DNA from 2 places in the Geobacillus sp. BMUD genome. Region 1 is predicted to be linked to the other one. Evidence: a T-box and tRNA genes for the amino acid it is inferred to sense, from the RefSeq annotation. Region 1 holds a T-box; the other holds one or more tRNA genes.

What was found. A T-box is a leader RNA that pairs with one kind of tRNA and senses whether it is charged. The one in region 1 lies ahead of alaS (alanine--tRNA ligase), so its partner is inferred to be a tRNA-Ala.
Region 2: it has a tRNA-Ala gene. The T-box ahead of alaS (alanine--tRNA ligase) is inferred to sense a tRNA for this amino acid. The anticodon was not compared.

What each region holds. Positions count from the first base shown of each region.
Region 1 covers NZ_SDLA01000002.1:74,218-86,624, forward strand. Annotated here, with positions in the region: gene ETC05_RS04170 (peptidoglycan D,D-transpeptidase FtsI family protein) at 1-950, opposite strand, end outside; gene greA (transcription elongation factor GreA) at 1,058-1,534, opposite strand; gene udk (uridine kinase) at 1,645-2,280, opposite strand; gene ETC05_RS04185 (peptidase U32 family protein) at 2,282-3,550, opposite strand; gene ETC05_RS04190 (peptidase U32 family protein) at 3,569-4,498, opposite strand; gene ETC05_RS04195 (O-methyltransferase) at 4,495-5,148, opposite strand; gene mltG (endolytic transglycosylase MltG) at 5,328-6,419, opposite strand; gene ETC05_RS04205 (DUF1292 domain-containing protein) at 6,658-6,957, opposite strand; gene ruvX (Holliday junction resolvase RuvX) at 6,975-7,391, opposite strand; gene ETC05_RS04215 (IreB family regulatory phosphoprotein) at 7,395-7,661, opposite strand; gene alaS (alanine--tRNA ligase) at 7,729-10,365, opposite strand; T-box leader at 10,413-10,637, opposite strand; gene ETC05_RS04225 (AI-2E family transporter) at 10,685-11,746, opposite strand; gene ETC05_RS04230 (YrzQ family protein) at 11,866-12,000, opposite strand; gene ETC05_RS04235 (hypothetical protein) at 12,012-12,203, opposite strand; gene ETC05_RS04240 (PRC-barrel domain-containing protein) at 12,219-12,407, opposite strand, start outside.
Region 2 covers NZ_SDLA01000028.1:598-5,627, forward strand. Annotated here, with positions in the region: gene nfsA (oxygen-insensitive NADPH nitroreductase) at 1-656, opposite strand, end outside; gene ETC05_RS16825 (pirin family protein) at 753-1,586, opposite strand; tRNA gene ETC05_RS16830 (tRNA-Ser) at 1,780-1,872, opposite strand; tRNA gene ETC05_RS16835 (tRNA-Ala) at 1,882-1,954, opposite strand; tRNA gene ETC05_RS16840 (tRNA-Pro) at 1,963-2,036, opposite strand; gene ETC05_RS16845 (hypothetical protein) at 2,217-2,981, shown strand; gene ETC05_RS16850 (hypothetical protein) at 2,995-3,462, shown strand; gene ETC05_RS16855 (ABC transporter permease) at 3,534-4,514, opposite strand; gene ETC05_RS16860 (ABC transporter ATP-binding protein) at 4,507-5,030, opposite strand, start outside.

The sequences.
Region 1 (12,407 bases):
TCATCAAGCGCTGCAGCCGCAATGACCGTTTTAAAAATCGAGCCGGGGATTTGCGGCAGCACCGTCTGGTTTTCCGCACCGCGGTTTTTATACGGATCGCGCGGATCCATGTTCGGGCGGCTGACCATGGCGAGCACACTGTTTGTATCAATATCGAGCAAAACGAGGCCGCCTTTTCTCAGCCCGTATCGGTCGATGATCCGTTCCATCTCTTGCTGCAGGTCGCGGTCAAGCGTCGTTTGCACAGTGACAGGATAAAACGGGTTGCCCGTGTCGCTGTATTTGACATCGAGTCCAAACAGCGGCCGCCCTTCGGCGTCAACGTGATAAAGCAGCTTCGTTTCACCGTCAGCGAGCAAAAATTCATCAAACGCCTTCTCAAGCCCTTGAATGCCCACTTCAGTCTTTGGCGGCAACGGCCGCTTTGGATAACGCTTCTTGATTAGCTCACGGTCCGGGCGGGTGAAGCCGAGCAAATGCGGGGCGTACACCGTTTTCAGCGGATATTGCTTGTTGACGGCTAAGACGCCCGGAACGCGCAAATCGTTAATTTGCTTCATTTGCTGGGCGCTCAAGGCGAGCGGCTCTCCTTCCTTCTCTAAGACGAACGGGCCGTCCGCCTGCTCAAGCTGGCGACGGATCTCTTCTTCAGAGACGCCAGCGATCCGAGCGACTTGTTCCACCGGCCATTTCATCGCCATTAAAAACGGGAATAAGACAAGCGACGGCACATATCGCTTCGTGAGCGGCGCGCCATTTCGATCGACAAATGAACCGCGCCCGTCATCAATGATGAGTTCTTGTGTCCGCTGGGCGACGCTTTCGGCAATTAAATTATGATTGGCAAACGACTCGGTGTCAATGAGCTGAATTTGCGCGAGCCGCCCGATAAGCAACAACAGCGCCAGTTGAATGAGAGCAAGCACGGTGAGCATCCGTTTTTTCCACATAAAGAAAACACCTCATCATCAGTGTTGACGAGGTGTTTCGATTTGAAACGTGGATAAGCGGCCATTTTCCCGCTTGGCGCGCCTTCTCCTCTCGGTCAGCCGCTCTGTTATTTGACGGCTACGATTTTCACAAGCATTTCTCCGCCCGGCGTTTGCACCGTCACCTCATCGCCGACGCGGCGGCCGAGAAGCGATTTCGCGATCGGTGAGTCGTTGGAAATCTTCCCCTCAAATGGGTCCGCTTCCGCGCTGCCGACGATCGTATACGTCTCTTCTTCGCCATCCGGCAGTTCAATGAACGTCACCGATTTGCCAAGCGAGACAACGTCTGGATTTTCTTTGTCTTCTTCAATGATGACGGCGTTGCGAATCATGTTTTCAAGCATTTGGATGCGCGATTCGACAAACGCCTGCTCATCTTTGGCAGCATCGTATTCCGAGTTTTCCGACAAATCCCCGAACCCGCGCGCAATCTTAATGCGCTCCACCACTTCTTTCCGCTTGACCGTTTTTAAATACTCAAGCTCTTGTTCCAGTTTCTCTTTTCCCTCTTTCGTCATCGGATACTGCTTTTCGTTCGCCATTCATCTCACTCCTCTATATATTCTGCATTATGTAAAACGTACGAACAGAAAAAACAGCTGTTCGTACGCTTACTTGTTATATAATATATTGTTTTGTCTCTGTTATGTTATTATAAAAACGCTTTTTGTTCAAGAACCGTGCGAATTTTTGCCACCATTAAATCGATGGCGACGGCGTTTTGTCCGCCTTCGGGAATGATCACATCCGCGTAGCGCTTCGTCGGTTCGACAAACTGGTTGTGCATCGGCCGGACGACGGACAAATATTGCTCGATGACCGAATCGAACGTGCGGCCGCGCTCTTTCATATCGCGGATGAGACGGCGGATGATGCGGATGTCCGGGTCGGTGTCAACATACACCTTAATATCCATTAAATCGCGAAGCCGCTCGTCTTCCAAGACAAGGATTCCTTCGACGATGATGACCTCTTTCGGCTCCACACGCACGACTTCGCTCGAGCGCGTGTGGAGCGTATAATCATACACCGGCTTGTCAATCGGCTCATAGCGAAGCAGCTTATGGATATGTTCAATCAACAAGTCGTTGTCAAACGCCAGCGGATGGTCGTAGTTCGTCTTCAGCCGCTCTTCAAATGGGAGATGGCTTTGATCTTTGTAGTAAAAATCCTGTTCCAATACAAGGATCGAGCGGTCGCCGAAATGATCGTAAATCGCCCTGGCGACGCTCGTCTTGCCCGAGCCGGAACCGCCGGCGACGCCGATGACAACGGGCTTCTTCCCCATCTTAATTCTCCTTTCTCATCATGTTGTACGGGAAGAGAGGGCGCTTGACCTTAAATTTCACGATTTGCAGCGGATGGCGCGCCGCATCGAGCTCGTTGCCGTCTTCGTCCCAAAGTTTCTCGATCACTTGGGTGAAGTTTTCAATTTCCGGACCAAAAAATTCGACTTCATCGCCTGGGCGGAAATGGTTGCGCTGCTGGACGGTGGCGATGCCCGTCTCCCGGTCGTAGCCAAGCACCAAACCGGCGAATTCATGCGTCGTTTTCCGGCTGTGCGTCCCGTACATGTGATTCGTATAATCCGGGAAGCCGTCAAAGAACGACGGCGCCGTCTCGCGGTTGGCGCATTTCTCGAGCTCCCGCACCCACTCTTCGCGGATCGTGAAATGGTCGGGATCAGCGCAGTAGGCATCAATCACTTTCCGGTAGACGCTGACAACCGTCGCCACGTAATGAATCGATTTCATCCGCCCTTCAATTTTCAAGCTATCCACACCCAATTCGATCATCACCGGGATGGCGCGGATTAAATTCAAATCTTTCGCGCTCATGGCGAACGGAGCGTCTCCTTCAGCGAACAGCGGGATTTCCCGGCCATCAGACAGCTGGTATAAATCGTAATCCCAGCGGCACGACTGACAGCATCCGCCGCGGTTGGAGTCGCGCGCCGTCATATGGTTGCTCAATACACAGCGGCCGGAGTAGGCGGAACACATCGCCCCATGGATGAACGCCTCGATTTCAATATCGACTTTCTCTTTGATCTGCCGGATTTCTTCTGCGCTCACTTCGCGAGCGAGCACAACCCGCTCGAGCCCTTCCTCTTTCCAAAATTGGACCGCTTTCCAGTTGGTGAGCGACTGCTGCGTGCTTAAATGCACTTCAAGCTTCGGCGCCACCCGACGCGCCGTTTCGATAATGAGCGGGTCGGCAGCGATAATGCCGGAAACGCCGGCATCCTCTAACGCCCGCAAATAATCGTCAAGACCGGGAATGTTTTCATTATGGGCGTAAATGTTGGCGGTGACGTACACTTTCGCCCCGTACCGGTTGGCAAATTCGACCCCTTCGCGAATCTCCTCAACCGTAAAGTTGTCGGCGTTGGCGCGCAAGCTGTACTCTTGGCCGCCGATAAAGACGGCGTCCGCGCCGTAATGGACAGCGATTTTCAGTTTTTCCAAGTTGCCGGCCGGCGCAAGCAGCTCTGGCTTTTTCACAATGACGCGCTTGCCGTCAATGATCTCGGAGATGCGATCATTTTTTAAAAGCATGACGCTTCCCTCCTTTTCTCAATAAATGGTTTCCTTGAAGAAAAATCCGGTGTCAATGCGGCGGTGCGGTGGCTGAAGCGCTTCAACAGCCGCAAGCAGTTCCTCTTTTTCCCGCTCGTATCGCTCGCGGTCTGCCGTGCATAAATCGATGGCGCGGCGGTACAGCTCCGTCACTTTCGTAATGTAGCGCGGTTCATGCAAAATGCCATCGATTTTAAAGCTGTCGATGCCGGCTTCGACCATGTCGCCGAGCTCATCGATTATACAAACATCGTTCGGGCTCATAATATGCGTACCGTTTTCATCTTCAAAAATCGGATATTTGTTGTCGCGCTCTTTGTCGTACAGGAACATCCCTTTTTCATACTTCTTCCGCTCCACTTCGATCACTTTCCCTTGATATTCAAAATAGCTGCCGATCAGCGAGCGCTTCGATTGGTACATGCACGTGGCTCCGTGCACTTGCACTTCAATTTCCACTTCAGCATGGGCTTTGATTTCTAAAATGGCGTCCATGTTCAACTCGCGAGCCAAGACAGCGCGCTTCGCCCCTTTCCGGCCCCAATAGTTGCACGCATACCAGTTCGTCGCTGTCGTCTCCGTGCTCCAGTGGAGCTTCATGTGCGGCGCCGTTTCTCGGACGGTCAAAAGCACCGCGGGATCGCCGAAGACGATGGCATCGGCGCCGACATCAGCCAAAAACGCGACGTAGTCGCCAAGCTCGTCCACTTTGTCGTTATGGAAAATGGCGTTCATCGCCACATACACGTTCATGCCGCGCCGGTGGGCGGCTTTGACGGCGGCAGCAACCTCCTTGCGGGAAAATTCGCCGGCAAGCCGCAAACCGTAGCGCTGCTCGCCAATGATAACCGCGTCCGCTCCGGCTTCAGCCAGCTCGTCGATATGGGCAACGCTCGTCGGCGTGACGAGCAATTCAGGTTTTTTCATTGTTCTTCACCTCGTTTTTTTGATATGGCGAGTCCATCGCCGACCGGAATGATGACCGTATCATAGTCGCTTCGACTCATAAGCCATTCATTGTAGCGGCGAATTTTCTGGGCGATGTTCCAAAGCCTCCTATTGTCCGCCGGCATTTCAGCCGCGACGAGCCCTTTAAACAAGACGTTGTCGCTGATGATGAGGCCGCCTGCAACCACAAATGGCTCATAGAGCGTAAAAAAGCGCTCATATTGCCCTTTGGCGGCATCGATAAACAACGCATCAAACGGCGCGGTGGCTGCAACATCGTCCACGACCGCAAGCGCATCACCCAACACCGCCTTGATTTGCCGCTCGGTGTTCGTCTTTTCGATGTAAAAACAAGCGCGCTCATACCGCTCCCTGTCTTTTTCGACCGTCACAATGCGTGCATCCGGCAGCGCCTTTGCCATGCGGATCGCCGAATAACCGATCGCCGTGCCGATTTCTAAAATGCGGCGCGGCTTGATCAGCTTCAAGATGAACAACAACACTTCCATGCTCATCGGATCCATGATCGGTATGCGATGCCGATACGCGTACTGCTCCATCTCCTCAATATTCTCATCCAGCGCCGGACGCAACTGCTGCAAGTACGAAATCATGGCATTGGAAAGCAAGAGGAATTCCTCCCTGCCGTCAACAAAGTGAAAAGCACTCGTCCACAAGTGTTGATGATCCATTATTTTACTAACGTCATGAAAAATAAGAGCCGCGAAGGACTCTTGTCATTGGTCTATTCAACTATACTACATCAAAGCCGTTTTCCTCCGCCGTCCATCAACTTCCCCGTTTTGATCTATTGTTCCCCAATATGTTTTGCCTTTTCCCGGTTATGCTCGGCCAACGTTTTCGTAAAAATGACCTCGCCTCCCGGTGTTGCCAAAAAGTATAAATAGTCGGTCGCCGCCGGCTCGAGCGCCGCTTCAATCGACATGACCCCGGCGTTGGCGATCGGCCCCGGCGGCAGTCCTTTATGCATGTACGTATTGTACGGCGAATTGACCTGCAAATCTTTATACAACACACGCTCTTTATGTTGGCCAAGGGCATACAAAACGGTCGGGTCGGTCTGAAGCGGCATGCCGCGGCGCAACCGATTGTAAAACACGCTGGCGATTTTTTCGCGGTCCGCTTTTTCCGTCGCCTCTTCCTCAATGAGAGACGACATCGTCAACAGCTGATGCGGCGACATGTTCTTTTCTTCCATCGCCGCCTTATATGTGTCGAGCACAGCTGCTGTTTTCGCCACCATCGCCTCAATGATCTCGGAAAGCGGCGGCTTTTCATCAGCAAACACATACGTCGCCGGGAACAAGTAGCCTTCCAGCGGATAGCGGATGCCTTTCCGAAAAATATCATCAGTCAACAAATCCGGGTGCTTTTTCATCAGCCGTTCGATATACGCGCGATCATTAAGCAGTTTCATAATCTGTTCGTATTTGTAGCCCGTTTTCGCGGCAATGAGGTCAGCGATTTGCACCAACTGCGACCCTTCCGGAACGGTCAGCTTCAACCCGATTTTCAGCGATTTCCCCGTTTTTAACAGCTCGATGATGCGCGCCATTGGCATCGCCCGCGTCAGTTCATACTCCCCAGCCTGGAAGCCGGATTCATTTTTCCAGCGGACGTACAAGCGAAACACGGCCGCGCTTTGAATGAGCCGCTTTTGTTCGAGCTGCTCGGCAATCTCCGCCGCCGATGAACCGATCGGAATCGAGACATGGACCGGGGTGCGGTCATCCGGATCAACAGGCTTAAGCGCTGAGCGGATGTATAAGAAACTGCTGGCGCCGGCAATGACAAGCGCCGCCAGCAGAACAGCGCAGACAATCAAGACGATTTTCCGTACAAGCCGCGCCTCTGGCGCCCTAAAATCGTTCTGTTTCATCTTGGTCCTCCTTTCACCCGGCCATATTATACTACAAAGTTCCGCATTTTTCGCCCTTGACGGTCAAAAAATGCAAGGCCAGGGGAGGAAACGCGCCGGTCAATCGAAGCCCTTCGCAACGATTGTTGAACAAACTAAGATGTCTGAACCATTTCATGAAACACAACTGATCATTTCCTCATGCATAAACACCAATAAGAAAAGGGGCCCCGATCCTTTTGGACCCCTCTGCTGTCCGTTATTCGTCGTCTTCCTCTTCCTGTTCAGCGCAAAACGTATTCCATACTTCTTCGATCATGTCCCACTCTTCTTCCGTCTCGATAGGGAGCAGTTCGCCTTCTTTGTTCTCATCCCCAGGGATGAAGGCGGAAACGTGCACTTCCGTCTCGCCGTTCTCATCTTCCGCCTCAACGCCGATCGGATAGTAAAACACATACGACTTGCCGAAATCATCCGATTCAAACGTAAACAAAATTTCGCACAGCTGCTCGTTGCCATGTTCATCGACAACGGTAATATGACGGTCTCCGTGTTCCATGTTTTCGCCTCCAATTTTCATCGTTTACTGTCCAAATATGACTGCAAAATGACGGCCGCGGCCATTTTGTCGATCACTTTCCGCCGTTTTTTCCGGCTGACGTCCGCAGCGATCAACATCCGTTCGGCAGCCATCGTCGACAGCCGTTCATCCCAAAGCACAACAGGCAAAGAAAACTCCTCGCGCAATTTGGCGGCGAACCGTTCGCTTGCCTCAGCGCGCGGCCCAAGCGTCCCGTTCATGTTTTTCGGCCACCCAACGACAATCGTGTCGACGCCATATTCCTCAATGATGGAGCGCAGCCGCTTTAAGCCGTAGTCGCCGCGCTCCGTATCAATGACGATCGTCTCCAATCCTTGCGCTGTAAAGCCCAGTTCGTCGCTCACCGCTACGCCGAGCGTTTTCGTTCCGAGATCCAATCCTAGAGTCCGCATCGGTTAATCCTTTCGTTGCCCCTGTAAATAGAATTTCACCAATTCCTCGATTAATTCGTCGCGTTCGATTTTGCGGATGAGCGCACGCGCATCTTTATGGCGCGGAATGTAAGCTGGGTCGCCAGACAACAAGTAGCCGACAATTTGGTTGATCGGATTGTAGCCTTTTTCCTGTAAGGCGTCATACACCGTCAACAGCACTTCGCGAACGTTCGTCTCGGCCGGCTCCTCGGAAAAATGAAACTGCATCGTTTGATCAAACGAGCTCACCGTTTCCACCTCGCTCCTTATTCAGGCACCCCGTCCTTTTACATCCATTGTACACGATCCGCGCGAATTAGGAAACGGATTTCACCCATGTTTCGACATAACCGAGCGCTTCGCCGACCTTGTTTGGATCCTTGCCGCCAGCTTGCGCCAAGTCCGGACGCCCGCCGCCGCCCCCACCGCAGCGCGACGCTACTTCTTTCACCAGCTTGCCGGCATGGAATCCTTTTTTTACCAAATCATCCGTCACCGCGGCAATCAGTTGCACTTTTCCGCCTTGCACCGAAGCCAACACGATGACCGCCGTGCCCAATTTTTGCTTCAAATCGTCGGCCATTGCCCGCAGCTGGTTCATGTCGTTCGCCTGCACTTTTGCCGCCAACACCGGCACGCCGCCCACGTCTTTTACTTGGCGGGTGAGGTGCTCCGCTTCCATACGGGCAAGGCGGGCAGCAAGCGATTCATTTTCGCGCTCGAGCTCTTTCAGCTCGGCAAACAGTCCGTCAAGACGTGCATTCAATTCTTTCGGGCTTGTTTTCAATTTTTGCGCCGCCTCTTGCAAAATGGCCAGCTGTTCGCTCATAAAGCGGTATGCCGATTCCCCGGTCACCGCTTCAATCCGGCGCGTGCCGGCGCCGATGCCTGACTCGGAGACGATTTTAAATAACCCGATGGCCGCTGTATTCGGCACATGGCAGCCGCCGCACAGCTCAAGGCTGTAGTCGCCGACCTTGACGACGCGGACAATGTCGCCGTATTTTTCGCCAAACAGCGCCATTGCGCCCATCGCTTTCGCTTCCTCAAGCGGTTTATAGAAAATGTCAACCGGAAGGCTCTTCCAAATTTGTTCATTGACGATCGCCTCGATGCGCTCGAGCTCCTCCGGCTTCACTTGGCCAAAATGGGTGAAGTCAAAGCGCAGCCGATCCGGAGCGACAAGCGAGCCCGCTTGGTTGACATGGCGGCCGAGCACGTCTTTTAGCGCCTGATGGAGCAAATGGGTCGCCGTATGGTTTTTCACGATGCGCGCCCGCTTCGCCTCATCAACGCGCGCCGTATAGCGGGCTCCTTTTTTCACTGTGCCGCGTTCGACGATGATGGCATGAAGATGTTGACCGTTCGGCGCTTTTTGCACATCTTTGACGACCGCTCTTCCTGTTTCGCTTTCAAACACGCCTTGGTCAGCGACTTGACCGCCACTTTCGGCGTAAAACGGCGTCACATCGACGATGATCTGCGCCTCTTCACCGGCTTTCACTTCCTCGACAAGCCGTCCGTCTTTAACGATGGCGAGGACCGTCGACGAGGCAACAAGCTCATCGTAGCCGACAAAACGGCTTTCATCCTTGATGTCACCAAGCACTCCGCCTTGGACTTGCATCGAATCGACATCTTGCCGAGCCGCGCGCGCCCGTTCACGCTGCTGCTCCAACTCACGCTCAAAGCCGGCGTGGTCGACCGTCATCCCTGCTTCGGCGGCGTACTCTTCCGTCAGCTCGATCGGAAAGCCGTACGTATCATACAAGCGAAACGCCTCTTCCCCCGGAAGGACGGTGCTTCCTTGCGCTTTCGCCTTTTCGATCACTTCCGCCAATATGGCGAGCCCTTCATGGAGCGTTTCATGGAACCGCTCTTCTTCCGTGCGGATGACGCGAGCGATAAAATCGGCTTTTTCTTTCACTTCCGGATAGTAGTCGTGCATAATTTCGCCGACAACCGGCACGAGCTCGTACATAAACGGGCGGTCAATGCCGATTTGTTTCGCGTAGCGCACCGCGCGGCGGAGCAAGCGGCGCAGCACATAACCGCGCCCCTCGTTGGACGGCAGCGCCCCGTCGCCGATCGCAAACGTCACGGCGCGAATATGGTCGGCGATCACCTTAAAGGCAACGTCCTTGTCCGGATCTTCGCCATACCGCTCGCCGGCGATTTGTTCCGTGGCGCGGATAATCGGCAAGAACAAGTCAGTTTCAAAGTTCGTCGGCACGTCTTGCAAAATCGAGCACATCCGCTCCAAGCCCATGCCGGTGTCGATGTTTTTCTTTGGCAGCGGCGTGTACGTGCCGTCCGGGTTATGGTTGAACTGGGAAAAGACGAGATTCCATACTTCTAAATAGCGGTCGTTTTCCCCGCCCGGGTACAGCTCCGGATCATTCGGGTCGTTGCCGAACGCCTCGCCGCGGTCGTAGAAAATTTCCGTGTTCGGACCGCTCGGGCCTTCGCCGATGTCCCAGAAGTTTCCTTCGAGGCGGATGATCCGTTCTTCCGGCAGGCCAATTTCGTTGCGCCAAATGTTGTACGCTTCCTCGTCCTCCGGATGGACGGTGACGGACAGCCGTTCCGGATCAAAGCCGATCCACTTTTCGCTCGTTAAAAACTCCCACGCCCAGTGGATCGCTTCCCGCTTGAAGTAATCACCGATCGAAAAGTTGCCGAGCATTTCAAAAAACGTATGGTGGCGTGCCGTTTTCCCGACGTTTTCGATGTCGTTGGTGCGGATCGATTTTTGCGCATTGCAAATGCGCGGATTCTCGGGAACGATGCGCCCGTCAAAGTATTTTTTCAACGTCGCGACGCCGCTGTTGATCCATAACAATGACGGATCGTCGACAGGAATGAGCGAAGCGCTCGGTTCAACCGCATGGCCTTTTTCTTGGAAAAACTGCAAAAACATGCGCCGCACTTCGGCAGATGTCAGCTTTTTCATGATGATCCTCCCCTTTCGCCTTTTTATATAAAAAAACTCCCATCCCCTGCAGGGACGAGAGTTATGCTCGCGGTACCACCCTGTTTATGGGCCAAAAACGCCCATCACCTCTTTGGCCGTAACGCAGCCTTGCGTCAGGTTTTGCCTGCGCTCCGGATTAGCCTTCTGTTGCCCTTCATCTGGAATTTCTTTCAGCCGCGGAAATTCCTCTCTGTGCGCGAGCTCGCGCGTTAAGATGGACTGCAACATACTCGATCCGTCATCGCGTTATGTATTCGCTTTTTTCATTGAAAGATTATAGACAAGCAACAGCCGTTTGTCAATGCGGAGCATAATGCTCTTTCCAATGGACGATGGCCACTTTCAGCACCGCCGCCGTCGGAACAGCGAGAATGAGGCCGAGCACGCCGGCGAGCTCACCGCCGGCAAAGAGGGCAAGCATAATGACAAGCGGATGCATATGTACGCTTTTGCCGACGATCAGCGGCGACAAGACGTTCCCCTCTAAAAACTGCAACGCAAAAATTATGGCGAGCACGATAACGACCATTTTCAACGATACGGTCGCGGCCAAAATGACCGCCGGCACCGCACCGATCAACGGACCAAAATACGGGATGATGTTCGTCACGCCAATGACAAAGCCGAGCAACAGCGGATAATCCATGCCGGCAAGCCACAGGCCGAGCGCCGCCGCCACACCGATCGCCGCACAGACGAACAACTGGCCGCGGATGTAGCCGCCGAGCGATTCATCGACATCCTTCAAAAACGCCATCCCTGGTTCGCGCCATCGCTTCGGGGTCATATACCAGACCGCCTTTTTTAGCATGTCGATATCCTTCAACATATAAAAGACGATAAACGGAATCAAAAGAAATGTTGCCGCAGAACCGATCAACGCCTTGGCGGCATGGATCGCCATCGTGACGGCGGCGGCGGCCGCCTTCTCAAACTGCACAAACATCGCTTCGATGCGCGTATGCATCTCCAGCGGCCAATTCGACGTCTCATCGTGGATGTGGCGCACCCATTGACGGTATGTATTCATCAACGACGGCAGCTGTTCATCCAGTTCGCGCAACTGGGCGATGAATAGCGGCACACCGCGGTACAAGCCGTAGCCGACCAAACCGAAAAACAACAAATAAATCAACAAAATGGCAAGGGCGCGCGGCATTCCTTTGCGATGGATGGATTCCACAAGGGGGTAGAGCAAATACGTAATAAACGACGCCAGCAAAAACGGGGTCAACACCGTTGCGATCAAATCGATGACCGGCCACCAAACGTCTTTCATCCGAACGATCAAATAGATGATAGCTGTCATAAGCAGCCATTTTCCGATGCGAAAGAACGACAGCCATTGTTGCTCACCCATCGCCACACCTCCTACCGTTTAGTGTAGGAGATGCGGGAGGAAATATGCCTTCACCGCTTTTAGCACTATTTGACAATCACAAGGCGCCGCCCCCGCGCAAGGCGAGGGCGGCAACGCCGTCAGCGGATCGCCTGCATCAAGCGGCGGCGCATCCTCCGCATCGTGCGACCGTTCATCCAATTGTTTCGTTGGGCGAGCTGATAAGCGGCGACGCCTAACCCGACTGCTAACAGCGACGTCATCGTCCGGTTCATGCGTGTCCCCCCTAAAATTGGATCATGCGTTCGTGGTCGTCAAACAAGTCGTCAAGAGAACTCAACGTTCCGTCTTCTTCCACTTGATGGGCGTGGATCATTCCTTTCGAGACGGACAGCTCAATAAAGCAATCCCAGCAATAGTACTGGTTGACGCCGATTTTCCCTAAATTTTTTCGTTTGCAATTCGGGCAAATGAGCATTGACAGCCACTCTCCTTACATCGTTGTTTCCATGGTGACCACGCCTTCTCTGGCGGTGAACGGAGCAAGCTCCATTCGTTTCTTTCCTTCGGTCAAATCGGAAAAAAATCCCTCGCTGATCTCGTATCCGTCAATTTTGCCCAATTGCCCGTCAAAATATACGTCATCCAACAGTCCGATTGTGGTTCCGTCCGCGGCGACAAC
Region 2 (5,030 bases), on a different contig from region 1:
TCGCGGCGGCGTCCGTTTGTCCGCTGCTCATAATACGCCGAAACCGTGTCGTTGTAGCGCTGCAACTGTTCGAGGAACGGAGCGCGATCTTGGTTGTATTCGTCCTCATGATAAACGTGCGCAAACGGCAGCCGCGGCTTGCGGTCCGGCGTTTGCGCCGGATAACCGACGGCAAGGCCAAACAGCGGAATGACTCGTTTTGGCACGTTTAAGAGCGCACACACGTCCGGCAAGTTGTTGCGCAATCCGCCGATATAGCAGATGCCAAGCCCCATCGACTCGGCGGCGATGGCGGCGTTTTGCGCCGCTAACGCGGTATCGATGAGCGCCACCATAAACTTTTCCGTGCTCTCAAGCGACGGGATCACGTCTTTTCCTTCAAGCTCCCCGATGAGTTCATGGCGATGAAAATCGGCGCAAAAGACAAAGAAATGGCCGTTATGCTCGACATAAGACTGATTTCCCGAAAGCTCGGCGAGCTTCCGTTTTTTCTCCGGATCTTTCACCCCAATGATCGAGTACGCCTGAATGTAGCTTGACGTCGACGCCGCTTGGGCGCATTCAACGATCGTACGAATTTGTTCATCCGTGAGCGGCCGATCTTCGAAGCGACGGATCGAGCGATGTTGCAAAATCGTTTCGATAACGGGATTCATCTTGTACACACCCTCCTGTACAATGAATAGCTTGCTATCGATGATTATCATAGCAAAAAAGAAAGAGCCGAAAAAATGATCGGCTCTTTCCTGTCATTACTGTCCAAACCGCCCTTCCTGGTAATCACGAATCGCCTCGCGGATTTGCTCCGGTGTGTTCATGACAAACGGCCCGTAGGCAACGACCGGTTCGTTCACCGGCTCACCGGCGTAAAGAAGGAGACGGAGTTTTTCGCGAGCGGTCACGTTTAGCTCCGTTTCCTCGCCGCGGTTGTGACGGCTGAAAAACAGCGCTTGCCCGGCCTTTCCTTCGGTGTTGTCGGCACCGAACGTGCCGCTTCCTTCTAAAATATACAAAAAACCGTTGTAATGGCCCGGCAAATCTTGCGCGACGGTAACTCCCGGTTCAACCGTCATTTCGACCATCGTCACCGGAACGATGTTTTTCGTCGGCGCTTTGACGCCTTTCGATGACCCGGAAAAGACCCGGATCGTCGCTCCCTCTTCCTTGCGCACGGGCATGTCTTTGGCGCGCAAGTTTTGGTAGCGCGGCTCGGTCATTTTGTACGCGCTCGGCAAGTTGATCCAAAGTTGCAAGCTGTGCACCGTCGATCCGGGAGCGGGGTCTTCTTTGTGGACGACGCCGCGGCCGGCCGTCATCCATTGCACATCTCCAGGCCCGAGCGTGCCGCGGCCGGCTTTGCTATCGAAATGTTCGAGTTCGCCGCTGATCACGTATGTGACCGTCTCAATGCCGCGGTGCGGATGAACGTCAAACGTTCCTCGCTCAAAAATGTCTTCCATCAGCAACAAAAACGGATCATACTCTTGCCAGTTCCCGGGCTCGAGCACCGGGCCGCTTTGGTGAATCGGGCTGTGGGCGGTGATTTGCACCGTTTTGATACGGCGAATGCAACGTTGAATCGCCATAACCTCTCCTCCCTTGTGCTGAGCACTTCCGACCGTCACCAGACGGAGTGCGGCTCAATCCCCAAACTGCTCCCCTTCATCGTACCCGATTCAACCAAAAACAGGCAAGTCGTCCGCCTGAAAAATGGCTGCCATACAGCTCGCAAAAAACAAAAAACCCGCCGGCACTCGGCAGGTTGACGTTCGTATGTAATGGCGGAGGAAGAGGGATTCGAACCCCCGCGGGCTGTGACACCCCTAGCGGTTTTCGAAACCGCCCCCTTCAGCCAGACTTGGGTATTCCTCCGTAGGAAAATGGAGCCTATCGGATTCGAACCGATGACCTCCTGCGTGCGGGGCAGGCGCTCTCCCAGCTGAGCTAAGGCCCCATGATAAATCGGGAAGACAGGATTTGAACCTGCGACCTCACGGACCCGAACCGTGTGCTCTACCAAGCTGAGCTACTTCCCGACACAAGCTGTCTTACCCTGCGACAATTCATATTTTATATAAACCTCAAAGCGAAGTCAATAGTTTTTTTAGCCTTAACGGATGAAAATTGGTCTTTTTTCTGAAACGACCTGCATAACTGCCGCTCCTTTTTTCCTATACTAAAACTACAGCAACCGTGTAAAGGAAAGGGGGCGCTTTGTGAAACTCATTCCGCCGGCGCGGCGCAAACGGGCGCATTTGTCGCAATTGACAACCACTCATTTCGATTTGCGTCATCCGCTTGTCGTCGCCTTTTTTTCCTTTTCGTTTCCGGGTTTCGGCAATTTAATGCAGCAACGCTACGCCACAGCCTTTATGTTAATCCTCTGGGAGCTGTTTATCAACACAAAAGCCCATATCAATACAGGTATATTATACTCGCTGCTTGGCGATTTTGAAAAGGCAAAAGCGGTGCTTGACGAACGATGGCTCATGTTTTATGTGGCCATCTACATGTACAGCATTTGGGACAGCTACCGCGGCTCCGTCGACATGAACAAGCTGTATTTGCTCGCCGACCGCGAAGATGCGCCGATCTCCTCCATCCGAATGGGAATATGGGATATTAATTATTTGGACAAGCGCGAGCCTTGGCTGGCGCTTGTCTGGTCGGTGCTCGCCCCAGGCCTCGGCCATTTGTATGTCCATAAAGTGATCACCGGCCTGTTTATCTTCACCTTTACCATTTTGGTATCGTATTTCGCCCACTTGCCCGAAGCGATTACGTACACGCTGACCGGCCGATTCGATTGTGCAACGAAGATCATCGATATGCAGTGGGCGCTTTATCTGCCATCGATTTATTCGTTCATCTTTTACGATGCTTACGTATCAGCGGTCGAATACAACAAGTTGTTTGAAAAAGAACTAGCCCACTATTTGCGGCGCCGCTTTCAGCCGAAACAGTTCGCATGGCCGATTTGATGGGAGGCGTTTCATGATTGTCATTGCCACTTTCGAGAGTCACCTATTCGTTGAACTAGCGATTTCAGCGCTTCAAGAAAAAGGGATTGCTGAACATCAGATTTTTGCCATCCCGCTCAACCGCTGCGCCGAGCCACCGCGCCTGCTTGATACGCTCCATCACGCCAACGGGTTCAGCTTCTTTGACTTGGCGGCGATTTTAGGAACGTGCTTGATGCTGCTAGGGGCGATTTACGGCTATGTGTTGACATGGGGCCCGATCATTTGGGGAATTATCGGGGCGGTTTCAGGCATCGGAATCGGTATTTTGCTCAAATGGTGGGTAAATCGAAGATCGACGCACCGTCAAAGCCGCACAGGTGCTGATATCGTGCTTCTCATCCGTTGCGATGAACAGCAGTGGCCGGCCGTGGAGCAGTTACTACGGGGCCATCACGCGCTTGGACTCGCCGGCGTTCACGACAAGCAGCCGAACAGATAATGACTATCCATCCCCTTTCACCAAAAAAACCCGAGGGAACATGCCCTCGGGTTTTCGCCGCTCTGCCGTTTTCAATAGACATCTCGCCGCATAAAGACAAAAAAAGCGACAAGAAGCCCTGCAAGCCCCCAGACAGCCAGCACGGCCATCGAAAAGCCAAGCGTCATCCCCTCAATCGGCGGAGCCGCTCCTTTTATGTAATCCGTCAGCCGCAAATTGACCATAAACAAATATTTCGCCGAATGCCACGACGACACCATGTTCGACAAAATCGCGCCAGAAATCAATGCTGCCAGCATGATCCCCATCACCGCTGCCGTGCTCTTAAGCAGCACGGAACACATAAACGTCAGTGTGCCGACGACAACGCTCACAAACGCTGCCAGCCCGAGCTCGATTAAAATGTATTTCCATTGTGGAATCATGTGGACATTCGCTGTATTGAGATCCTCTCCTTGCTGGACAAATCCGGTCAATAGCGGCAGACGGAAGCCGCCATATCCAAACACGAGTCCGGAGATGGCATACGACAGCACCGCCGCCATCAGCATAATGAGCGACACCGACAGGAGCAACGCGATATATTTGCTCAACAAAATTTTCCACCGCTTCACTGGCCGAACGAGAAGCAACTTGATCGTTCCGGCGCTTGCCTCGGACGACACTAAATCGGCCGCCACCACCATCACTAAAAGCGGCAAAAACAAGTCGATGGCGTTTTCGATAAACGTGCGCATAAACGTCGGCGCTCCAGGGGCGGACGGATTAATGTTGTGCTCTAAGTAGTACTGCTGCTGCTTGAGGCGGATTTGCAAGTATTTTCTCCATTCCTCAGACATGCTCGGCGACTGCAAACGGTTTTGCAAATCGACGATTTGCTGCTGCAGCTGCGTCCGCCAGTCGGTCGTGCCAAGCCGTTTTCTCAGCTCTTCCGTCTCGCGGTATTGGGCGTATGTAAACAAGGCGACGAGCACCGCAATGATGGCGGCGATCACCCATAGCCGCTTTTTGCGGACGATTTTCAACATTTCATTATACACGAGCTTACTCAATCGTTTCGCCCCCTGTCAGCTCGATAAACAAGTCTTCGAGGGTCGGCAACCGCGGTTCAATTTCCGAAACCGAGACGCCGGCTTGGACAAGCTTGGCGTTCCAAGCAGCCAGTTTGGCTGGCTCGTATGGCGTGACGATCGTCTCTTCATCGACGCGCAGCACCTCGGTTTCTGCCGCCAACAGCGCCCGCGCCCGATCCATTGGAGCCACTTTCCAGACAACGCGCGCCTGTTGATTCAACAGCCGTTCAACCGTGTCGATCGCCAAGAGCCGTCCTTTCGCCATAATGGCGACGCGGTCGCACATCAGCTGAATTTCACTCAATAAATGCGACGACACGAGAACGCTCAATCCTTCCTTTTCCGCCAAAAAGCGGATGAAGGCGCGCATCTCGCGAATGCCGGCCGGGTCAAGGCCGTTGGTCGGTTCGTCCAAAATCAGCACTTTGGGCTTTCCTAACAAGGCCTGGGCGATGCCGAGCCGCTGCCGCATGCCGAGCGAATACGTGCCCACTC